One region of the Okibacterium sp. AC114 genome, then DNA from elsewhere that is predicted to be linked to it. Evidence: predicted binding sites of a transcription regulator. Region 1 holds the regulator's gene; the other holds the start of a gene.
The links. The regulator HrcA, encoded in region 1, represses chaperone genes, less so after heat shock. The targets are predictions, from matches to a motif close to TTNGCACTCGNNNNNNNCGAGTGCNAA.
Positions count from the first base shown of each region.

Region 1 (3,411 bases):
GAGCTGGTGTCGCGCTACTTGATGAGGCGCAGCGAGAACGGGTAGCGGTAGCTGCCGCCCTGCGTCACGCGCACGCCACCGATGATCGAGAAGACCAGGTTGACGACGTAGAGCGCACCCTGCAGCAGGCCGAAGATGCCCGCGATGCCGTAGGCACCCGTTGAGTAGAGGATGGCCTGGATGATGCCGATGACGATCGACAGCGCGATGTAGCCGATGAGGAACGTGATCTGCCAGTTCAGCGCCTCTTTCGACTCTTCGCGCACGCGCGGGCCGCGGTCCTTGAAGACGAGGAAGATGATGAGCGAGGGCAGGAGCCACAGCACGCCGAGGAAGTGCGAGAGGCTGGCCCACAGCTTGTCATCGGCGGGGGAGAGGGGCTGGGGGCCGTAACCGGGCTGCCCACCGAACTGCGGGGGAACGGGGCCGCCGGGGCCGCCGTGCTGGCCGGGCTGGCCGTATGGCTGACCCGGCTGCTGGCCATAGGGCGGCTGGCCCTGCTGGCCGTACTGTCCGGGCTGGCCCTGGGGCTGACCGTATTGTCCGGGCTGGCCCTGGGGCTGACCGTACTGTCCCGGCTGGCCCTGAGACTGACCGCTCGGCGCACCGAACGGCTGCTGCGGGGACTGCTGGCCATAAGGAGCACCCTGCGGCGGCTGACCGAAGTGACCGGGCTGGGACTGCCCGGGCTGCGACTGCCCCGCGGGTGCACCGAAGGGCGGCTGGCCAGGCTGCTGGCCGTAGGGCGAACCGGGCGCCTGCGGCTGCTCGGGTGCGTGAGGCTGCTCGGGCGCCTGCGGCTGCGAGGGCTGCTGCGGTTGTCCGTACGGTGAAGCGGCCTCGGGCTGGCCCGGCTGGCGGCCCGCAGCGCTGCCGTCGATCGGTGGCACCGGCGCGCCGTTCGACGCGTCGTCGGGTTTCTTCTCGGCCGGGTCTTGCCCGTGTGCATCAGTCATGCCCTCAAAGTAGCGCCTCGCGGTGCCGTGCGGCAATTGGCCGAGCCGAGGTTACGGAGGTAGAATTGGCACTCTGAGCAAACGAGTGCCAACCGGCCCGCCGCCCGATGCGGCCGAGCGACACTGCCGACACCGAGGGGAGTAGCCGATGCCATCCGATCGCGGTCTCGAAGTCCTCCGTGCCATCGTGCAAGATTATGTCGCCAGCCGTGAGCCGGTCGGGTCGAAAGCCATCGTCGAGCGTCATTCGTTCGGCGTCTCAGCGGCCACCATCCGCAACGATATGGCGCAGCTCGAAGACGAAGAACTGATCGTCGCCCCGCACACCTCGTCCGGCCGAGTGCCGACCGACAAGGGCTACCGCCTGTTCGTCGACCAGCTCGCCGATCGGCGCCCGCTCTCGGCCGCGCAGCGTGAGGCCATCGAGGCATTCCTCGGGCAGTCGGTCGGGCTCGACGATGTGCTGTCGCGCACCGTCCGTCTGCTCGCTCAACTCACCAACCAGGTCGCGATCGTGCAATACCCGTCGTTCGCCAGGGCCCAGGTTCGGCACATCGAGCTCGTCTTCCTCGCCGACCACCGCCTGCTCGTCGTGCTCATCACCGATAACGGCCGGGTCGAGCAGCGCGTCGTCGAGTCCCCGCTCGTCACGCTCGAGACCGACGTCGAGTCGCTCAAGCAGCGCTTCAACCAGGCGGCCGTCGGCATCGGTGTGGCGGATGCCGGGGCGGCACTCGAGCGACTCGCCAACGATGCGCGTCCCGACGAGGCCCCGCTCATCGCATCCATCGTCGCCGCCCTGATCGACCAGCTCTCGGCCTATCGTCAAGATCGGCTGGTGATGGCGGGGGCCGCCAACCTGGCTCGCACCGAAGAGGACTTCTCGGGCAGCATCTATCCCGTGCTCGAGGCGCTCGAGCAGCAGGTCATCCTGTTGCGCCTGTTCGGCGAGCTGCAGGCCGACCCGTCCGGCGTCGCGTCGTCGAGCGTCATCGCGCGCATCGGGCAGGAGAATGCGTCGTTCGGTCTGTCCCAGACTTCTATCGTCACGAGCAACTACCGTTCCTCTGCGGGCGAACTCTCGCGCCTCGGCGTTCTCGGACCGACGAGAATGGATTACTCCAACAACATCGCCGCGGTTCGCGCGGTGGCCCGTTATCTGTCCCGGCAACTCGGCGACGGCTGACCCCCTCTCTTTCTGCCCCACACTTTCTGCACCACACTTTCTGCACCACTTCTCGACCTCATTACCCTCTGAACATTTCCCGGCCCGGAGACCCCTCCGACCGGGATCGACGAAAGGCCTTCGGTGGCTGACCACTACGACGTACTAGGCGTGTCGCGCGACGCTTCCCCCGACGAGATCAAGAAGGCATACCGCCGTCTGGCGCGTGAGCTGCACCCCGATGTGAACCCGGCGGCCGAGGCCTCCGAGCGGTTCAAAGACGTCACCCACGCCTATGACGTGTTGAGCGATCCGCAGCAACGCGAGCGCTACGACCTGGGCGATCAGGGCGGCGCCGGTTTCGGTGGCGCGGGCGGCTTCGGCGGTTTCGGCGACATCTTCGACACGTTCTTCGGCGGCGGTGGCCAGCAGCGCGGCCCCAAATCGCGCCAGGAGCGCGGTCAGGACGCTCTGCTCCGCGTCGAGCTCGACCTCAGCGAGGTCATCTTCGGCACACACCGCGACCTCGAGGTCGACACGGCCGTGCTCTGCGAGACCTGCCAAGGTTCGTGCTGTCAGCCCGGCACGTCTCCCGTGACCTGCGACATCTGCCACGGTTCGGGCCAGATCCAGCGCCAGGTGCGTTCGCTGCTCGGCAACGTCGTCACGTCGGCGCCCTGCGGCACCTGCCGCGGCTACGGAACCGTCATCCCCGCGCCGTGCGCCACCTGCCAGGGCCAGGGTCGCGTTCGCGCGCGCCGCACGGTTCCCGTCGACATCCCCGCCGGCGTCGACACGGGCCTGCGCCTGCAGATGCCCGGCTCGGGTGAGATCGGCCAGGCGGGCGGCCCCAACGGCGACCTCTACCTCGAGATGAAGGTGCGACACCACGACATCTTCAGCCGCGACGGCGACGACCTGCTGTGCACGCTCGAAGTTCCCATGACCGACGCCATCCTGGGCACCGAGACGACCGTGCCCGCGCTCGACGGAGATGTGCCGCTCGAGGTGCGCCCGGGTGTGCAGTCGTCCGAGGTGCTCACCATCAAGGGCCGCGGCATCACCAAGCTGCGCGGTTCGGGTCGCGGTGACCTGCGCGTCGGCATCCATGTGGTCACGCCCACGAAGCTCGACCACAAGGAGCGCGAGCTCATCAAGTCGTTCGCGTCGCACCGCAAGCAGTCGGGCCCGAAGCTCGGACAGTTCCAGCAGGGGCTGTTCCAGAAGCTGCGCGACCGCTTCATGAACGCCTAGCGGGCACCGATATGAGCAGCCTGTTCCTGCGGGAGG
Region 1 is NZ_CEEDBR010000001.1:1,397,211-1,400,621, forward strand. It holds gene ACZ6IE_RS06685 (DUF4870 domain-containing protein) at 15-956, opposite strand; gene hrcA (heat-inducible transcriptional repressor HrcA) at 1,105-2,142, shown strand; gene dnaJ (molecular chaperone DnaJ) at 2,266-3,375, shown strand; gene ACZ6IE_RS06700 (16S rRNA (uracil(1498)-N(3))-methyltransferase) at 3,387-3,411, shown strand, end outside.

Region 2 (3,411 bases), 1.0 Mb from region 1:
TTCGGATGGACGCTGCCTGTCGCCATCGTCGCGCTCGTGCTCGGCCTGCGCGCCCGCCGCAAGGAACCGCACGCATCGGGCATGGCGCTCGCCGCGGTGGTGACGGGCGGCGTGGGAACGCTGCTGTCGCTCGCCTGGCTGGCCTACAGCATCCTGACGATCATCGACTATCTGCAGTAACGCGCTCCACGAGAAGCGCCGTGTGGCGGCCGGCGACCCGGGTCAAGATGAGGGTCGCCGAGCCGCGGCCCTTCGGGGCCAAGCGTTTGCGGAATGCGGCGGGGTCGACATCCACACCACGTTTCTTGATCTCGACGGTGCCCACGCCGCGCTCCTTCAGCTCACGCTTGATGCGCTTCTCGTCGAGCGGCCACCGCTCGAGCACCCGGAACACCGACGCGAAAGGCGTCTGCACGGCCTCGTCACCCGTCAGATAAGCGATCCCGTCGCTCACCATGCCCGCGCCGACCCGCGACGCCAGCTGACCGATCAGACGCGCACGGATGACCGCGCCATCCGGTTCGTAGACGAACTCGCCGAGCTCACGCACGTCCACGTCGGCGCTGTCGGCATCGGCCACCAACTCGTCGCTGCCCGCTGCCGACAACACCAGGGCCGCGCGACGCACACCCGCGCGAGCCAGCGAGCCGAACCACAAACCCATCTCGACCACCTGACCGTCGACGCTCACCCACTGCGCCTCGGCCTCGGCCGGAATCAGATCGCGATCGAACCCGGGGCCGAGCTTCACACCCGTCGGCATGCGCGACGCGACATCGAAGACCAGATCGAGCGACGGCGAATAGTCCGACGGTTTCGTCAACCGCGACGTGTTCTGGTGCCCCGCCGTGCGCCGGGCCGGGTCGAAGAACACCGCATCGACGGCATCCACATCGAAAGCCGCCGCATCGCCGTGCTCGGCCCGCGCCGACGGGAACGGCGCCAGGTTGTAGCTCGCCACGACCGCCGTCACCTCGTCGGAATCGACAGCGGTGACCTCGAGATCGAGCGCGGCCAGAGCCATCGCGTCGCCCCCGTTGCCGCACCCCAGATCGGCAACCGAACGGATGCCGGCCGCCTGGAACCGCCCCGCGTGCACTGCCGCGACGCGCAACCGGGTGGCCTGCTCGAGCCCCGCCTCGGTGAACAACATGCGGCTCGCGAAATCACCGAACTTGGTGACGGCCTTGCGGCGCAACCGCGCCTGCGTGAGCACGGCCTGTACGAGCGCCGGTGCATGGCCCGCCTCGCGTAACCGGGCGACAGTCGTCACCGGATCGGACGCCAACGCATCGACGTCGATCGAGTCGAGTAGCGTGAGGCCTGCGGGGGTCAGAAGTTCGACGAGCTCGGTTTTCTCCACCTCGTCAACCTACCGTCAACCTTCCCGGGCCGAGATCAGACGACCGGGCTCGGATCGCCGCAATAATTGGCACTCACGTTGCACGAGTGCCAGCCGGTTGCCTACACTGGCATTAGCACTCTCGCAGTGAGGGTGCTAACGCCCGCCGGGCCTCACGTCCATCGGGCCACCAGTCCATTTCGTACGTTGTTCAGAAAGAGGTCAACCGTGTCGGTCTCCATCAAGCCGCTCGAGGATCGCATCGTCATCAAGCAGGTCGAAGCCGAGCAGACCACTGCTTCCGGTCTCGTCATCCCCGACACCGCCAAAGAAAAGCCCCAGGAGGGCGAAGTCGTCGCCGTCGGCCCCGGCCGCATCGACGACAACGGCAACCGCGTTCCTCTCGACGTCGCCACCGGCGACCGCGTCATCTACTCCAAGTACGGCGGAACCGAAGTGAAGTTCGACGGCAACGACTACCTCGTGCTCTCGGCTCGCGACGTGCTCGCGGTCATCGTCCGATAACGACGACCCCCGGCGCGGCATCACCGCCGCGCACCAGAACCACCGCAACGCCCCGGCTGCTTCGGCACCGGGGCGTTGTCGCGTGTCGGGGCGCTGTCGCCTGGCAGGAACGTGCGCACGCGTGACCGTTCCGACGCGCGACCTGGCCCGAACCCGGGTCTAACATCGAGAGAGTGCAGAACCCCTCGGACCCGTCAGAGGTCGACTTCGACCTGAACCTCTCGAACACCCCCGCCGCCGCGCCCGGAGCCGCCTCGAACGCCGCCTCGAGCGCCGCGCCCCAGTCATCCGGCGGCGCGGCCGAGAAAGCCACGGCCCCCGCCCTGACCGACGCCTCGAACCGCCGCGCCGGCCTCATCTACGCCGTGTCCGCCTACGGCCTCTGGGGTGTGCTGCCCCTCTACTTCCTTACGCTCGTGCCCGCCGGCCCGTGGGAGGTCGTCGCGCTCCGCATCCTGTTCTCGCTCGTCTTCTGCGCCATCCTCATCGCCGTCACGCGCGCGTGGAAGCCCTTCGTGGCCGTCGTGAAGCAGCCGCGCATCCTCTTCACCATGGGGCTCGCGGGCCTCTTCATCTATGCCAACTGGCAGACCTACGTCATCGCGACCCTCACGGGGCACGTCGTCGAGGCGGCGCTCGGCTACTTCATCAACCCCATCGTCACAATCTTCCTCGGCGTGCTCCTACTCAAAGAGCGGCTGCGCGTGTCGCAGTGGCTGGCGGTCGGCATCAGCATCCTCGCCGTCGTCGTGCTCACGATCGGTTACGGCCGTCTGCCGTGGATCTCGCTCGTGCTCGCCTTCTCGTTCGGCTTCTACGGTCTCATCAAGAAGCGCGTCGGCGGGTCGGTGGATGCCGTGTCGGGCCTCGCACTCGAGACCGTGTGGCTCGCACCCGTCGCCATCGTGCAACTCGTCATCGTGGGGCTCACGACGGGCATCACGTTCGGAAACGTGAGCATCTGGCACACGCTGCTGCTCATCGCATCCGGTGTCATCACGGCCGTTCCGCTGCTGTTCTTCGCCTCGGCCGCCCGGCGGTTGCCGCTCGTCTGGATGGGGTTCATCCAATACGTGGCGCCCATCATCCAGTTCGCCGTCGGTGTGGCGATCCTGCACGAGGCCATGCCCCTCGAGCGATGGGTCGGATTCGGCCTGGTCTGGGTCGCGCTGGTCATTCTCAGCGTCGACGCGATAGTGGCCACAAAACGCCAGCGCAAATAAACCTTCCCCCAGAGCGTTACACGCGCGTAACATGACCGGAACGTGGCGGAACCTTCCCGCCTTTAACGTGACCTAACGGCACCTTCGCAGTTGTCGTGCCCTTACATCAGCGACGTCATAAGGAGCACCATGAGCAACACAGCGCCACTTAGTTCCATTCGCAAGAAGCCGCTGCGCTACGCAGCGGGTATCGCCGCCTTCACCGTGTCAGCTCTCGTGCTGACCGCGTGTTCGAGCGGTGGGTCCGGCGAGGAGACGACCTCTTCCGCCTCGGCCGAATCGTGCGGGCCCGACGCGGCCACCTCGACTCCGAACCTCAGC
Region 2 is NZ_CEEDBR010000001.1:2,427,543-2,430,953, reverse strand. It holds gene ACZ6IE_RS11210 (DUF4190 domain-containing protein) at 1-180, shown strand, start outside; gene ACZ6IE_RS11205 (class I SAM-dependent methyltransferase) at 161-1,363, opposite strand; gene groES (co-chaperone GroES) at 1,571-1,867, shown strand; gene rarD (EamA family transporter RarD) at 2,191-3,090, shown strand; gene ACZ6IE_RS11190 (ABC transporter substrate-binding protein) at 3,220-3,411, shown strand, end outside.
Region 2: a site for HrcA is predicted at 1,430-1,456, ahead of groES (co-chaperone GroES). Genes of this name have one in related genera too.